2 regions of the Shewanella sp. Isolate8 genome follow, and region 2 is predicted to be linked to the other one. Evidence: predicted binding sites of a transcription regulator. Region 2 holds the regulator's gene; the other holds the start of a gene.
What was found. The regulator LexA, encoded in region 2, represses DNA repair genes until DNA is damaged. The targets are predictions, from matches to a motif close to TACTGTATNNNNATACAGTA.
Positions count from the first base shown of each region.

Region 1: the regulator LexA is predicted to act here: its motif matches at 7,050-7,069, upstream of L1D43_RS09115 (DNA topoisomerase III).

Region 1 is NZ_JAKEVI010000001.1:2,092,323-2,100,773, reverse strand. Features, by position in the region: gene folC (bifunctional tetrahydrofolate synthase/dihydrofolate synthase) at 1-1,156, shown strand, start outside; gene dedD (cell division protein DedD) at 1,163-1,876, shown strand; gene L1D43_RS09135 (CvpA family protein) at 2,080-2,568, shown strand; gene purF (amidophosphoribosyltransferase) at 2,656-4,170, shown strand; gene L1D43_RS09125 (methyl-accepting chemotaxis protein) at 4,415-6,532, shown strand; gene L1D43_RS09120 (hypothetical protein) at 6,655-6,930, opposite strand; gene L1D43_RS09115 (DNA topoisomerase III) at 7,082-8,451, shown strand, end outside.
Region 2 is NZ_JAKEVI010000005.1:178,209-186,659, reverse strand. Features, by position in the region: gene mnmH (tRNA 2-selenouridine(34) synthase MnmH) at 1-458, shown strand, start outside; gene L1D43_RS18665 (MFS transporter) at 552-2,414, opposite strand; gene L1D43_RS18660 (TetR-like C-terminal domain-containing protein) at 2,405-3,025, opposite strand; gene L1D43_RS18655 (N-acetyltransferase) at 3,133-3,588, opposite strand; gene cysQ (3'(2'),5'-bisphosphate nucleotidase CysQ) at 3,581-4,393, opposite strand; gene nudE (ADP compounds hydrolase NudE) at 4,447-4,992, opposite strand; gene yrfG (GMP/IMP nucleotidase) at 5,088-5,762, shown strand; gene lexA (transcriptional repressor LexA) at 5,881-6,498, shown strand; gene L1D43_RS18630 (SulA-like leucine-rich domain-containing protein) at 6,495-7,004, shown strand; gene coxB (cytochrome c oxidase subunit II) at 7,403-8,451, shown strand, end outside.

The DNA of each region.
Region 1 (8,451 bases), on a different contig from region 2:
CGGCACTAAGGTGGTGACCGTTGCCGGTACCAATGGCAAGGGAACCACCTGCGCCATGATAGAAGCCATCATGAGAAAAGCCGGGCAACGCGTCGGTGTCTACAGCTCGCCTCACATGCTCAAATACAATGAGCGGGTACGTATCGATGGGGTAGATGCCAGCGACGAGGCGCTTATCGAGGCGTTTTGTGCCATAGATGCCGCGCGCGGCGACATCTCGCTGACCTTCTTCGAATATGCCACCCTGGCCGGACTCTACCTGTTTAAGCAGGCGAAGCTGGATCTGGTGTTACTCGAGGTGGGGCTTGGCGGACGCCTGGATGCCACCAATATTATCGATGCCGATATCGCGGTGATCACTGCCATCGACATCGACCATCAGGAATACCTGGGCGATACCCGGGAGTTGGTGGGCCGCGAGAAGGCGGGGATCATGCGCGCTGGCCGTCCCGTGGTTATTGGCGACCCAGACTTGCCGGCAAGCGTTGTTGAATACGCCGAGTCTATCGGCGCCAAGATGGTAAGGGTGAATCACGAATTTAGCTACCAGGCGAGCGAGACTGACTGGTGTTTTGAGCTAGGTGATATGCCTCAATCGTCTGTGCCCCAATTTTCATTGTCTGGCTTGCCACTGCCAACCTTACCCTTGGCTAATGCGGCAACCGCCCTGGCTGTGGTGCAGCAATTGCTGGCACTACAGTTTGTGACTGAAGCGGCTCGCACATCTATCGCTGCCGGGTTAAGCGGGGCCAAGTTAACCGGTCGTCTGGAGGTGGTCAGCGAGCAGCCTAAGATCATCTTAGATGTGGCCCATAACCCCCATGCGGCGGCCTATCTGACCCAGCGACTCGAGGCTTACAAGGGTAAGCGTATCTTCGCCCTGTGTGGCATGCTAAAAGATAAGGATTGCCGCGCCGTGCTCGGCCTGCTCGAGGATCAGATCCACGCCTGGTATTTGACGGATCTTAACTGTGAGCGCAGCGCTAAGGCGCAGGACTTGCTCAGCTATGTGAGTGGCGACAAAGCTGCCTATGGGTTTGCCTCGGTTGAGCAGGCATACCGGGCGTTAAAGCCAGAGATTGGCCAATCCGATGTGGTAATTGTGTTTGGCTCCTTTTACACTGTGGCAGAGTTTAAGCAATTGGACCTAAGTTAAATGCAGGTGGATGAAGTAGAAGTCAAACAAGAGAAGGTATCGAGCCAGTTTCAAAACCGTCTGGTGGGCATCATAGTCTTGGTGGCCCTGGGGGTGATCTTTTTGCCCGATATCTTAGATGGGAAGAAGCAGCATCAGGAAGAGCAGTTTGCCGAGATCCCACTGCGGCCCCAAGCCGAGTCTAGCCTCGAAGAGCAGGAGAGCATTACGGCCATTGACCTGAGTGAGCAGCAGGCTCAGTTCGACCTGCAGGTGAGCGCCCAGGATGATAGCGCCGGCCAAGCCTTAGCCGAGCAGCAGGGGGCGAATGATGGCGCGGATGATAAGACAAGTGCGGCGAAAACGGACGCCTCTAATACCAGCGTAGCTAAAACCAGCGAGTCTAAAACCAGTGAAGCTAAAACCAGTGAAGTTAGGCAAACCCCAGCGAAAGTCACGCAAGCTAAGGCGGCTGAATCTAAGGTTGAGGTCGCAAGCTCGGCCTATACCCTGCAACTGGGCAGCTTTAAGAATGCCGATAATGTGAACGCCCTGGTCAAGCGACTGCGAGGCGAGGGCTACCGCGCCTATACCGTGCCGAAAAAGCCGGTGGATGGTCAGCTGACTAAGGTGTTCGTCGGCCCGGATATCTCCAAGAGCAAGCTACAGAAGTTGCAGACCAAGCTGGATAAGTTTACCGGCCTCAAGTCGGCGGTGGTCGATTATAACCCACTGCTGTGACCCAGCTCATTTGATCATACGCCCAGGCTTCGTCCTGGGCGTTTCTGTTTGTGGGTTCTGGCCAAAATGGCTTTAGGGCAGAACTCAGTGTCCGTAATTGCGGATAAACTAAATCACTTTTAAATCAGGCTAGGGGGTGAGAATGTCTTCAGTCTCTGGTAAAATCCCGCCGTCTTAATGCTAATGCTGGATCACCTTATTCAATGGTTTGGATCGATTATGCCATTATTGCGGTTATCGCAATCTCGACTTTAATTAGTCTGCTTCGTGGTTTCGTTAAGGAAGCCATGTCACTCGTGGTCTGGTTTGCCGCCTTCTTCGTGGCGAGTCAATTTTATGAAGATCTCGCCGTCTACCTGACCCAGATGCAAGATGAAATGGTGCGTAACGGCATCGCCATCGCCATCCTGTTTATCTCGACCCTTATTCTCGGTGCCTTAGTCAATTACCTTATCGGCCAACTTGTGGTCAAGACGGGCCTGTCTGGCACAGACAGGGTGTTGGGCCTCTGTTTTGGCGCCCTGCGCGGTGCACTTATCGTTAGCGCGATACTCTTTTTCCTGGACGCCTTTACCGGGGCGCCCAAGACAGACTGGTGGGCCAGCTCGCAACTGGTTCCCGAATTCGGAGTGGTTATCCAGTGGTTCTTTGACTACGTGGAAAACACCTCAAGCTTTGTACCTAAAATATAAGAATGCGTAAGCATAGGCGTGCCTTAACCTCAGGTCATGGCCGCAGATAATAATTATCAGAACATCTTAAAATGAGGAAACCTACCCATGTGTGGTATCGTCGGAATAGTTGGCCGAACATCGGTTAATCAGACAATCTATGATGCACTCACAGTGCTACAGCATCGTGGCCAAGACGCCGCGGGCATTGTCACCGTTGATGGCAATGCGTTTAGATTGCGTAAGGCCAATGGTCTGGTAAAAGACGTATTTGAACCTAAGCATATGCAGCGCCTGCAGGGCACTGCCGGCATAGGTCACGTGCGTTACCCAACTGCGGGTAGCTCGAGCGCGTCTGAGGCGCAACCTTTCTATGTTAACTCTCCTTTCGGGATCTCTCTGGCGCACAATGGCAACCTGACCAACACGGTCGAGCTGCACGAGCGTCTGGTGAAGCAACGTCGTCACGTGAACACCACTTCAGATTCTGAAGTCCTGCTTAACCTGTTGGCCGACGAGCTGCAACACACCAAGAGCCAGTACCTCACTGCCGACGAGGTGTTTGAGGCGGTCACTAAGGTACATGAGTTGACACGTGGCGCCTACGCCGTGGCGGCGATGATCATCGGCCAGGGCCTGGTGGCGTTTCGTGACCCTTACGGCATCCGTCCACTGGTATTGGGTAAGAACGAGACAGAGCAGGGCACCGAATATATGGTGGCCTCTGAGAGCGTGGCGTTAGACGCCGTCGGTTTCGAGACGGTACGTGATGTTGCCCCAGGCGAAGCCATCTATATCTCCTTGGATGGTCAGCTCTACACGCGTCAATGTGCCCAGTCGCCAACCTATTCGCCTTGTATCTTCGAATATGTATATTTTGCCCGCCCAGACTCGACCATCGACAAGGTATCTGTCTACGGTAGCCGCGTGAATATGGGCACCATGCTGGGTGAGAAGATCAAGAAGGAGTGGGAAGATCACGATATCGACGTGGTGATTCCGATTCCTGAGACCTCATGCGATATCGCTCTGGAGATCGCCCGTAACCTAGACCTGCCATACCGCCAGGGCTTCGTGAAGAACCGTTACATCGGTCGTACCTTCATCATGCCGGGCCAGCAGGAGCGTAAGAAGTCGGTTCGCCGCAAGCTAAATGCTATCAATGCCGAGTTTAAGGGTAAGAACGTACTGCTGGTGGATGACTCTATCGTGCGCGGTACCACCTCCGAGCAGATCATCGAGATGGCTCGTGAAGCCGGCGCCAAGAAGGTTTACTTCGCCTCTGCGGCCCCTGAGATCCGCTTCCCGAACGTCTATGGTATCGACATGCCAACCTCGAGCGAGCTGATCGCCCATGGTCGCGACGCCGAAGAGATCAATAAGCTGATCGGTGCCGATGGCATCATCTTCCAGGATCTAGAAGATCTGATCGAAGCAGTACGTCAGCAGAACCCGGATATCAAACGCTTCGAGACCTCGGTATTTGACGGTAACTATGTGACCAACGATGTGGATCAGGCCTATCTGGATCACCTGACCCAGCTACGTAACGACGATGCCAAGGCAAATCGCATCAAGGATATCGGCACTAACTTAGAGCTACATAACGTCTGTCATCCCTAAGGGATAGCGCATGCGTCAGCTAAAAACCGACCCCTAGTGGTCGGTTTTTTTATGGGAGAGGTCGGTATTTTTATAGAAGTGCTCGGTTTTTTTATGGGGCATTTTGCTACATCGCTTCTCCTGCAAGGTCAATTAAATACCTGATAGCATGGTGTTTTAATGCTTTAGTGCTATGTTTAATGAGTGAAAGATCTCGGTCTCACGCCTTAATCCTCATCTCTACCGCCTTGCTTAGGAGTGATAAATGAAACACTTGTCCATCAGTACTAAGTTGCTTTGGATCACCTCAGCGCTGTTTTTGATCATAGTTGCCATTCTCTCCTTTAGCCTCTGGTGGTCGCTCAGCGACAAAAATGCCCAACTGGCAAGCCAGGTACAGAGTGCGCTGCATGATGAGACCCGCCAGCGTCTTAGCGCCCGAGCCGGTGAGTATGGCGAGCGTGTAGCGGGTTTCATCAACGAGGCTTATCGAATTCCCTTCTCCTTTGCGGGCATGATAGAGCAGAGCGCCGCCACTCAGCCGCTATCTCGTGAAGGGGTTGAGGAGTCTGTAGCAGGTATTTTGCGCAAGAATAGCCAGCTCTCTTCCATGTACGCCCAGTTCGAGCCCAATGGCTATGATGGTCGAGATAGCGAATATACCCAGAAGATTAGTCACAGCGTGCCAGAGGCGGGCACCCTGGAGATCTATTACACCCGTAACGAAGATGGCAGCGTCGAACATCAGCAGGTGGACGATGCCAGCGAGAAGTATGATGCCACCCTCAAGGAGTTTGGCGTGCGCGAGGCCGAATGGTATCTGTGCGCCAAGGATACCAAGCGCCCCTGTCTGATGGAGCCCTACCTGTATGAGATAAGCCCGGGCAACACGGCGCTGATGACCTCGCTGACCGTACCTGTGGTGGTGGGCGGCAGTTTTCGTGGCGTGATAGGTGTAGACGTTAATCTACCGGTGTTTCAGAAGCTGATCGACGAGCTCTCGGCCAGCCTGTATCGAGGCAAGGCCAAGGTGACCCTGCTGAGCCAGAAGGGCTTAGTGGTGGCGGCCAGCCACTATGATAAGAAGGCAAGGCCCTTGGGCGAGTCTATCGCACCCTCGCTCGCCAGTCAGTTAACCGGGCTGCATCGCCAGGGCGGCTACTTGGAGCAAGGAAGCCATATTATCGTCGCTTATCCTATCGATATTGGACTTGCCAAGGCGCAGTGGTCGCTGGTTATCGAGGTGGACAAGGTTGATGCCTATGAGGCCGCCAATGCCATGGATAAGGCGATGTCGGCGATGGCCAGCTCTCTGGGTAGCCTGCTGTTGATCGTCGGGGTTATCGTCTCCTTAATCGCCGTGGTCACCATTAGTTTAGTGATACGTTCCATCATAGCGCCGCTTAAGGTGATTCAGAATCGAGTGGAAAACCTTGCCAGCGCCGAGGGGGATCTGACTCAGGCGATCACGGTGGAATCCCACGCCGAGTTAATCGCCCTGGGAGGCGGCATCAATGGCTTTATTACCAAGCTGCGCCTGCTGATCGGCGAGCTTAAGGAGTTGGCGTCACGTTCTCAGGCGGAGAGTCAGGTGGCAGCCGGGATTGCCCAGCAGACCCACAAGAGCGTCAATCGTCAGTACAGTGACATCGAGAGTGTGGTGACCGCGGTGAATCAGATGAGCGCCACCGCGCTGGAGGTGGCCAAGGCCTCTGAGCAAACCGCATCGGAAACCGAGGCGATGACCCTCAACGTCAAGGCCGGTGAAGACAGCCTGAGTCAGGCCATGGGCTATGTGACCCATATGTCGCAAGAATCTCTGCTGGCCAAGGAAGCCGTGGGCAAGGTGGCGGAAAGCAGCACCAACATCAGTAAGATCCTCGAGGTGATCAGCGCCATTGCCGAGCAGACCAATTTGCTAGCGCTGAATGCCGCCATCGAGGCGGCCCGCGCCGGAGAGCAGGGGCGGGGCTTTGCCGTGGTTGCTGACGAGGTGCGGGCCCTGGCCTCCAAGACCCAGAGTTCTACCGATGAGATTGGCAAGTTGATCGAGACCTTACAGCGGGAGGTTACCAGCGCGTCGCAGATCATCGACCAAGGGGTGGATGGTGCCCAGCGCGCCGTGGCCCAGACCGAATCGGCCTTGAGTTCGCTTAACACTATAGTGAGCCAGATTCAGGAGGTCTCGGGGCAGGTGACCCATATCGCCACCGCTGCAGAGGAGCAGAGCGCCGTCACCGAAGAGGTCAATCGCAACATAACCGGCATCTCTGATTCGGCCTCAGAGCTGGCGAGACTGGCCGATGAGGCGCAGCAGAGCAGTGCCAGCCTAGCGGCATTGGTGGAGCAGCAGCACCTACAGCTAGGTAAGTTAAAAACATAGACTCAGCATGTTGTTAAAGCTGATTGAGGCGTCTCCTGGGAGGCGCCTTTTTAATGGTTTTTGCCGGATGAGGCCAAGACAAAGCTGGGGACAAGTCACTGCTAATCGAGCATAGCGAGAGTTCAGAAGGGGAGCAGCAAGCCTTGGCTTACCCACACCAACAGCCAGAGGCAGAACAGGAGTCCCATGGCCAGCCTATGATTTTTACCATGGCGGGCGAGCGCAAATAGAGTGCCTGCGCAGCTTAGCAACAGCAGCGCGCCAAACAGCATCAGGGGATCCAGTCGCCAGGGTAATGCTAAGTTAGGCATTAAGGGCAGAAGCAGCGCCGTCGTTGTCAGCGTGGCATAGAGTAGCAGGCGCTCGGGTCGGTAAGGGGTTTTGAGTCGTATGTGCATATCAACCTCCATAGAATGGCCTTAGACTACTCTTTAATGAGAATTATTCTCAACTAAATTTACATGTAAGCATAAGATTGCTTTTCCTATTTGCGCCAAGGCCACGAGTGGTTTAAAGTTACTGTTAATTTATACAGTAATTGATGTCAGTATGATCCTATACATAGCAGAGAAGCCCAGTCTCGGGCGGGCAATCGCCGATGTGTTACCTAAACCCCACAAGAAGGGCGAGGGCTATATCACGGCGGCCAATGGCGATACCGTCTCCTGGTGCATAGGGCACCTGCTGGAGCAGGCCGAGCCCGACAGCTATGATCCCGCCTTCAAGTCTTGGTCGTTCGACCATCTGCCCATAGTGCCGCAGCAGTGGAAGATGACCCCAAAGAGCAAAACACGGGGACAGCTCAGCGTACTGAGAAAACTGGTCAAGCAGGCCAGCCAGTTGGTGAACGCCGGGGATCCGGACCGTGAAGGTCAGCTGCTGGTGGATGAGGTGATCGCCTATTTGGGGGTCAAGGGCGACAAGCTAGAACAGACCCAGCGCCTACTGGTGAGCGACCTCAACCCCCAGGCAGTGAAACGCGCCCTAGGGCAGCTGCGTAGCAACCGAGAGTTTATCCCCCTGTCGACCTCGGCGCTGGCGCGCTCCCGCGCCGACTGGCTCTATGGCATGAACATGACTCGCGCCTATACGCTCCAAGGCCGTAAGGTGGGCTATCAGGGAGTGCTCTCCGTCGGTCGGGTGCAGACGCCACTATTAGGATTGGTGGTGCGTCGTGATGAGGCTATTGAGAATTTCGTCAGCAAGCCTTTCTATGAGGTGCAGGCCAATCTGTATACCCAAGAGCAGGCGCATTTTAAGGCCAAGTGGCAGCCCAGCGAGGCCTGTCAGCCCTATATGGATGAGGAGGGGCGGGTGCTGTCGCGCCGCCTGGCGGAAAACGTGGTGGGGCGGATCACAGAGCAGCCCGCCAAGGTGACGGATCTGCAGGCCAAAGATAAACAGCAGGGACAACCCTTACCCTATAACCTGTCGTCGCTGCAGATAGATGCGGCGAAACGATTTGGCATGAGTGCCAAGACGGTGCTCGATACCTGTCAGTCCTTGTATGAAAAACATAAGCTGATCACCTATCCACGCTCCGATAGTCGTTATCTGCCTAAGGAGCAGCTGGCTCTGGCGCCAAGGGTGATCGACGCCGTGCTTAAGGGGGCTGGCGAACTCACCGCCCAGTGCACCGCGCCGGATCCCAAGATAGTTTCTAAGGCCTGGAACGATGTTAAGGTGGATGCCCACCACGCCATAGTGCCTACCGAGAAAGTAGCTAATCTGAGTGCCCTGAGCCAGGCCGAGAAACAGATCTACCTGCAAGTGGCGCGTCAGTATCTGGCGCAGTTTTACCCTGTCTATCGCTACCATGAGACTCAGGTTGAGGTGGAGATCGCCGGCGGCCATTTTCATACCAAGGCTAAGCAGGAGATCGCCCCCGGATGGAAGCAACTGTTCCCTAAGCGCAGCGA
Region 2 (8,451 bases):
ATGAGAGCTATCTCATCGGACGCTCTGCGCTACCCAAGGCTTTCTACATGGGGATGCAGACCGCCAGCGTCGTCATCCTTGAAGAACCGCTGGAGGCCAGGCTGACACGTCTGCTGGACGAATATGTCCATAAGATGCATCAAGGCTATGTAGAGCGTCTGGGCGAAGAGGCCGGATTCGACGCATTTAGTGAGTATCTGGCAAACAGCATCTCAGGCATCAAGAAACGCCTCGGCGGTAAGCAACACGACGAGCTGCAACAGCTGATAAGAGACGCATTAGCGGTGCAGCTACAGCGTGGCGATACCCAGGCGCACCTTGAGTGGATCGAATTGCTACTCAGCAAATATTACGATCCCATGTATCAGTATCAGATAGCCAAGAAAGCCGAGCGGGTGATCTTCCAGGGCGACCATAAGGCTATGCATCAATGGCTGGATGAATACGCCGTTCGCTAGCACACTAAAACCTTATAAAGTGAAACCACCGAAAACATAAAGCCAGGTATGATGCCTGGCTTTATGTTTAACCCTTGCAAAAACGGCAAGCCGCTAGGATGCGGGTAACATGGCCTCGACCCGCTCGCGCAGCAGATGGCGGTTAGCCTCGGTACCCGACACCACATCATCGAGATCAACCGATATCTTAGACCAGAAGCGTTTGGGTCTGGTGCTCAGGGCATGCCCATCCTTATGACTGAAGTAGGAGCCCCAGAGGCCACTGAGCGCCATGGGGATCACTGGGACAGGATCGCGGGCGAGGATCTTGTCGATGCCGGGGCGGAATTCGCCCAGCTCACCGTTAGGGGTCAGGCGTCCCTCGGGAAAGATACACACCAAGTCTCCATTGGCCAGCGCCTGATGAATAGCCTCGAACGCCTGATTATAGGTTGCCTCACACTGGCGCGGGGAACAGATGGGGATCACTCCCGCGTGGCGAAACAGATACTTGAGCAGCGGCATCTCGCTGATAGATTTATCCATCACGAAACGGATCGGACGGGTCGAGGCGCCCATGATGATCAAGGCATCCACATAGCTCACATGGTTGCACACTATGATGCCGGCACCTTCGCTAGGCAGCTTGTCGCGGCCGGTCACAGTAACGCGATACAAAATATGGCTCAGCAGATAGCTGACAAATCTCTGGGTAAACTCAGGCACCTGACTATAGACATACAGGGCAACCACGGCATTGAGCAGCGCCAACAATAAGAAGAGATCTGTAATGCTCCAACCTAGGCCCTCCAACAGCAGAATAGACAGCGCAGCCGAGACCACCATGAACAGGGCATTCATTATGTTGTTTGCGGCGATTGCCTGAGCACACTCACCCCTATCGGCGCGCGACTGAATGAAGGCATACAGAGGCACGATAAACAGACCACCGCTCACCCCCACCATAAACAGGGCAAACATCACCCGGTAATGCTGCGACTCGGCGATGAAGCTACTAAAGCTATAGACGGTCTCGGCCTGGGCCGGCAACTCGGGGAGTGACCACAGCAGATCCACGCCAAACAGGGTCAGCCCGGCCACACCGAAGGGCAAGAGACCCAATTCCACGTGTCCAAAAGAGAAACGCTCACACAGGAAGGAGCCCACCGCGATACCGATAGAGAATAGGGCCAACAAGAGCGACACCACTGTCGCATCCGCATGCAGGTGCAGCTTGGCAAAGTTGGGGAACTGAGTCAGATAGGTCGCCCCGAGAAACCAGAACCAGCTGATCGCCAAGATGGCCATCCAGATACTCGGGGTCTTTCTGACTTTAGCTATGCTGCGCCAGGTGCCCGACAAGGGCGCGAAACGAATCTTAGTGATCGCGCCTTGAGGCGGCATGGCTGGAATCGCCCGGCTGGCCAGGTAACCGGCAACGGCCAGCACAAACACGGTCGCCGCGGTAGCGATAATGCCCTTGTCGCTGGCCACCAGAAGCCCGGCGCTGAGTGTGCCTATCAGGATCGACAAGAAGGTGCCCATCTCTACCCAGGCATTACCCGTCACCAGCTCATCTTCCGCTAAGGCCTGAGGCAGGAGCGAATATTTTACCGGCCCGAAATAGGCCGACTGGCTGCCGGTTAAGAAGAGCAACACTAACATCACCATATAACTCTGGCTCAGAATCGCCATGGCCGCGCAGGACATGATCACCAGCTCCAGCTGCTTTAAGCGTCTGATCAATTTGGCCTTATCCATGTTGTCGGCCACCACTCCCGCGTGGGCGGAAAACAAGAAGAAAGGCAGGATAAACACGCCGGCGGCGAGGTTAACGAACAGGTTTACGCTGATGGGCAGTTCCTCTATCTGGCTATAGGTCACCATCAGAAGCAGCACATTCTTGTAGATATTGTCGTTGAGTGCCCCCAGGCACTGAGTGGCAAAATAGGGAAAAAACCGCTTGGTTAACAGCATAACGCCTCCTTGTGATAACCCAATCCTTTAAGTTGAACCGCGATATGGTGGCGAATGGCCTCCTCGATACTTATCCCGGGAGCAAAGAGCTTATCGTCCAGCGCCAGACACACCAAGCCATGCACGCCCCCCCACAGGGCTCGGCTCGCCAGTAATCGTTGCTCACCGGATAGCTCGGGCAACAGCTCGCCCAGGCAAGACTCTATCAAGGCAAACAGCTGCGCAATAAGCCGGGCATGATGCTCGCTCAGCCCCTGCTCATCGGTTGCCTTAAGCTCGAAGATCAGCTGAAAGGCTCTAGGCTGCTCGAAGGCAAATTGCTGGTAGGCGTTGGCCATCGCCTCGAGTGGATTCGAGTCATAGGCTTGAGAGACTTGTGCATTAGAAACCAGGCACTGGTAAAGCTGATCCAGCGTCAACTCGGCGACGGCTAGTAGCAGACCCTGATAGCTCCCGAAGAGATTCACCAGGGTGCTGGGCACATAGCCGACAACTTGAGCCACCTTGCGCAGGCTCAGGCTATCGAGTGACTCGACCGCCAAATGCTGCAGCACGGCGGCGGTTGCCATCGCCCGAATCTCATCATGAGTATGTTCCTTACGTCTTGCCATCTCGGCTCCATCCCTCTGTCAATTTGCGTTCAAGTTACCAGCAAGCAAAATAAAAAACAATGTTCATAATAAGATTGTTTTTCGGCGACCAGAATAAAGAGGGAAATTTATCGGCTGAGTGTCATGAGAACTCTGTCTTCGTCTGGACCGAAGTAGTCGGCCTCCAGCCCTTGCTCGACAAAGCCTAACCTGGCATAGAGGTGCCTAGCAGGATTATCCGGCGCTACCGTGAGCTTCACCTGTGTCACGCTAGCGGGTAGCGCGCTCAAGGACTCTACAATCAAACGCCTGCCTATGCCTCGCCCCTGAGCGGCACTATCGACTGCGACCGAGAGGATCCAGGCACTATCTACCCGTTCGCTCCTGGCCAGCAGTATGTAGCCCAGTAGACACTCGTTTTCGTCACAAGCGACTCGCAGGCCGCTTGGCCAGCAGTCGAAACTCTGACGAAAGAAGAAGTCTGGATAGGCATGAGCACCAAATAGTCCCTGCTCCAGACGATAGAGCGCCTGCAGCTGGTGCTTACCAGCCGCCTTGATAGAAATATGAGGGAGATTATTCACGGGTTAACAGCTCGTCCCATGGCAGGTGGGTCGATCCCACGACGATAAAGTTGGGATTCTCTAGTGATTCGCGCTCGTTATAACTCAGTGGCTGTAGCTCGAGATCCATCACCTGGCCGCCCGCTTCTTCGATGATGATCTGCGCCGCGCCCGTGTCCCACTCACCCGTGGGACCGATACGCACATAACAGTCGGCGCGACCTTCTGCCACCAGACAGCTCTTAAGCGCCGCACCACCCAACACCACTAGCTCGCAGTGTTTAGGGTGATTGAAAAGCTTCAATACAGATTGGGGATCCTGACGACGGCTCACCGCCAGGCGCAAACAAGGTTCATCATCTGTGGTGAGCTGTTTGCTGGCGATACGCACCTCGCCCTTGCTGCTGCGCTTATAGGCGCCCAGCCCCGCAATGGCGTAATAGACCACGCCCGTCATAGGCACATAGACTACGCCCATGATAGGGCGATTGTGCTCGACCAGGGCGATGATCACCGAGAAGTCACCGCTACCGGCAATAAACTCGCCCGTGCCATCTAGGGGATCGACTAACCAGTAGCGCTGCCAGTCGGCGCGCTCGACGTAGGGGATATCGGCATCTTCTTCGGATAAAACCGGGATCTCAGGGGTGAGACTGTTAAGCTGGGAAGCGATGATCTTATGGGCCGCGATATCGGCAGAGGTCACCGGGGTATTGTCGGATTTCACCTCTTTGTCAAAACTGCCCTCGAGGTAGATCCCTTTAATGGCTTCTCCCGCCTCGATGGCAATCGAAATCGCCTGCTCAACATACTCTTCTGGCTTCATCACAACTCCAACAGCCTACATCTGGCAATGCCTAATATGATAATTCGGATTAACTACTTTAGTTTTAGATGTTTCTGTGCCAAAAACAAGGCGCTAACGCTTCGAGATTCGGAAAAGTCATCTTCTAATAACAACTCAGACCACTGGCTCAATGGCCAGCGTACCACCTCTATGGGTTCGGGCTCGTCACCCTGCAATCGACTCTCATACAGATCTTCGGCGACGAAGATCTGCATCTTGCTGGCAAAGTAGCCAGGCGCCAGGCTTAACTCCATCAGATGGGTCAACTTACGGGCACCAAAGCCGATCTCCTCCTGCAGCTCACGGTTGGCCGCCTGGGCATGGGTCTCGCCGGGATCCACCAGGCCTTTGGGGAAGCCCAGCTCGTAACTATGGGTGCCTGCCGCATATTCGCGTCCCAGCAGGAGTTCCTCGCCATGCACAGGCACCACCATCACGGCGCCGCGGGTATTACCCTTCATGCGCTCATATTGGCGCTCAACCTGATTCGAAAATTTTAAATGCACCTGCTCTATCTGGAACAGACGGCTCTGGGCAACAACTTCGGCATGTAGGATCTGCGGCTTTTTGTCCGACATTGAACTTCCTGAAAAATGGCGTTTGCTTAACCACTCAATCTTACTATGATGGGCCTAATCCACAACTCAAACCAAGGAATTTTTTTACTACCTTTATGTTTCCCTGGAATAAGATAGATACCGTATTGTTAGACATGGACGGTACCCTGCTGGATCTGCATTTCGACAACCACTTCTGGCTCAGCCTGGTGCCTCAGGCCTTGTGTCAGCAGCGGCAGATCCCACCGGCCGAGGCCCAGCAACTGGTAGAGAGTGCCTATGCCAAGGTCTTCGGCACCCTGGAGTGGTATTGCCTCGAATATTGGCAACAGGAGTTGGGTCTGGACATTCTGGCGCTGCATCACACCCTGGTCGACAGGATCCAGCTGCGTCAGGACAGCATGCCCTTTCTCGGCACGCTCGCCAAATACGGCAAGCGGCGCATCTTAGTCACCAACGCCCATCCCCACAGTCTGGCGTTGAAGCTCAAACATACCGAACTGGCTAGCGGGTTAGACGAGATGCTCTCCAGCCACACGACAGGCTATCCCAAGGAGCATCCCAAGTTCTGGCGTCACCTGTTTAATGAGTTTTCCCTGGATCCCAGCCGCTGCCTGTTTATCGACGACAGTGAGCCCATTCTACTGGCGGCCCAAAAAGCCGGCGTAGGCTATCAGCTAGGGATCAAGAATCCCGACAGCCAAAAGCCGCACAAGCAGTTTGCCGACTTCCCTGCCATCGACGATTACCATCATCTACTCGTCTCCCTAGAACAGGCTCAACGAGACTAGCCGCCTGCGCTTTACGCGCTAATCGCTTGATGTGACTGACAGAAAATCTGGTTAATACTTGCACTGTATAAAATACTGTATATACTGACAGGTACTGTATGGAAAGACAGGATTAATCATGAGACCCTTAACCCCGAGACAAGCCGAGATTTTAGATCTGATTAAACGCAATATTGCCGACACTGGCATGCCGCCTACCCGTGCGGAAATTGCGCGTCGCTTAGGCTTTAAGAGTGCCAATGCTGCCGAGGAACACCTCAAGGCGCTGGCCAAGAAAGGTTGCATCGAAATCATGCCCGGCACCTCACGCGGTATTAAGCTGACCCAAGAGGAAGAGCCTGAAGATCTCGGTCTGCCTCTAATCGGCCAGGTTGCCGCCGGTGAGCCCATTCTGGCCCAGGAGCATGTGGAGCAGCACTATCAGGTTGATCCAAGCATGTTCCGCCCCAGCGCAGACTTCCTGCTGAGGGTCAAGGGTGACAGTATGAAAGATATCGGCATTCTCGAAGGCGATCTGCTGGCAGTACATAAGGTCGAACAGGCCAGAAACGGTCAGATCATCGTTGCCCGCGTGGAAGACGATGTCACGGTTAAACGCTTCGAGAAGCGCGGCAGCACCGTGTTCCTTCATGCAGAAAACGAAGAATATTCCCCTATCGTCGTCGATCTCACCACTCAGAGCCTGAGTATCGAAGGCCTGGCCGTTGGCGTGATTCGAAATGGAGACTGGCAATGAACAACCTAATGGGCATGGCGCCACGTCATCCAGGACTTTGGGTCGATCTCGACAGCTCGCTTAAGCGCGGCGATGGCAACACTATCTCTACCACGGCAAGTTCGACTCAGGGCAAGCAGGAGCTCCAGGCCCTCACCCCTGAGCTAGCCAGACTCAGTCAGCAGGGGCAATGGGTGGTGCTGATCAGCCCGCCAAACATAGGCTACAAACAGATGCTGGCCGACGGCGGTGTTCGCATGGACCGTATATTACTTGTGCACACCAAGGATGAGGTCGAAACCCTGTGGGCGATGGAAAAAGCCCTCACAAGTGGTACATCCAGTGCGGTGATCTGCTGGGCACAAACCCTGGATGCCCGTGACAGTCGTCGCCTACAGATAGTCGCCAAGAATACCCGCGCATTAGGGGTAGTGATCGAAGATGCGAACGGTCACTTACCTGCCAGCCCGTTTTCCCAAGAGGATCTCAGCGGTCAGCCCTCGAATCTGTTTAGCTCGCTACACTAATCATCCTCGCACTACCTTTCCATACAAACGCCCCGCAAGGGGCGTTTTTGTGTCTGTTTTGTTTAGCAAAATAAAATAAAAGTGATCTTGATCAATATTTAAACAGCCATTAAGTTAGTAATAGATATCAACGATTATTTGTTATATCGCACAATTTGGTTGTCGGCTTGAGCGGCGAAAATAATCTTGTAACACCTCGCCCACGGAAGCTGAAATTGGTCTGATATATTCAGCCGTAAGTGCAAGCGTGGTCACCACCAACAGAACAAGAGTTTCACCACCGACGCACTTTGAAGTCATCGTTGCTTTTTTGGGAACTGAAGAGTTTGCATAGAGCCGAGACATACTGTGTGGCTCTTCTTTGTAGTTGCCTTCGCAATTGACAGAGGAGAAGTCTAGTGAAGCAAGTGTTGTGTTGTTTGCTGGCGTTGCTATTTACGCCCACCATACTCGCAGCAGATATGCCCCTGAACATGACATCAGGGGTCACAGAGATCAGTAATAAGGTGTTTAGCCTGCATATGACGATTCTCTATATCTGTTGCGCCATAGGCCTGGTCGTCTTTGGCGTGATGATCTACGCCATCATCAACCATAGACGTTCTAAGGGTGCCGTCGCGGCAAACTTTCATGAGAGCACTAAGGTAGAGATCGCCTGGACGCTCGTGCCTTTTGCCATCTTGATCCTCATGGCCATCCCAGCCACTAAGACACTGATCGCCATGGAAGATCCCAGCAATGCCGATCTCACCATTAAGATCACAGGTTCCCAATGGAAATGGCACTACAGCTACTTCGATCAAGACATAAGCTACTACAGCCTACTCGCCACTCCCAGAGAACAGATAGAGGGCAAGGAGGACAAAGGCGAACACTATCTGCTGGAGGTCGACAAACCGCTGGTGCTGCCGGTCAATCGTAAGATCCGCTTCCTGATGACCTCGGAGGATGTGATCCACTCCTGGTGGGTGCCGGCCTTCGCGGTGAAGAAGGATGCTAACCCAGGCTTCATCAACGAGGCCTGGACCCGCATCGACAAGCCAGGCATCTACCGCGGCCAGTGCGCCGAGCTTTGCGGCAAGGATCACGGCTTCATGCCGATCGTGGTGCAGGTGCTTTCCGAGGCCGATTTCGACAACTGGATTGTCGAGCAGGAGGCACAGGCCAGCGCGGCCGCCGCCGAGGCGCAGGCCGCACTGTCGAAAACCCTGTCGAAAGAAGAGCTGATGGCCCAGGGCGAACAGGTGTATATGGCGCGCTGCGCAGCCTGCCACCAGCCAAATGGCGCCGGCCTCCCGGGTGTATTCCCCTCGCTCATCGGCAGTCCAATCATAAAAGGCCCTGTCGCCGATCACATCTCTGTGGTGCTACACGGTCGATCTGGCACGGCGATGCAGGCCTTCGCGCAGCAGTTGACCGCCACAGAAATTGCCGCCGTGGTGACCTA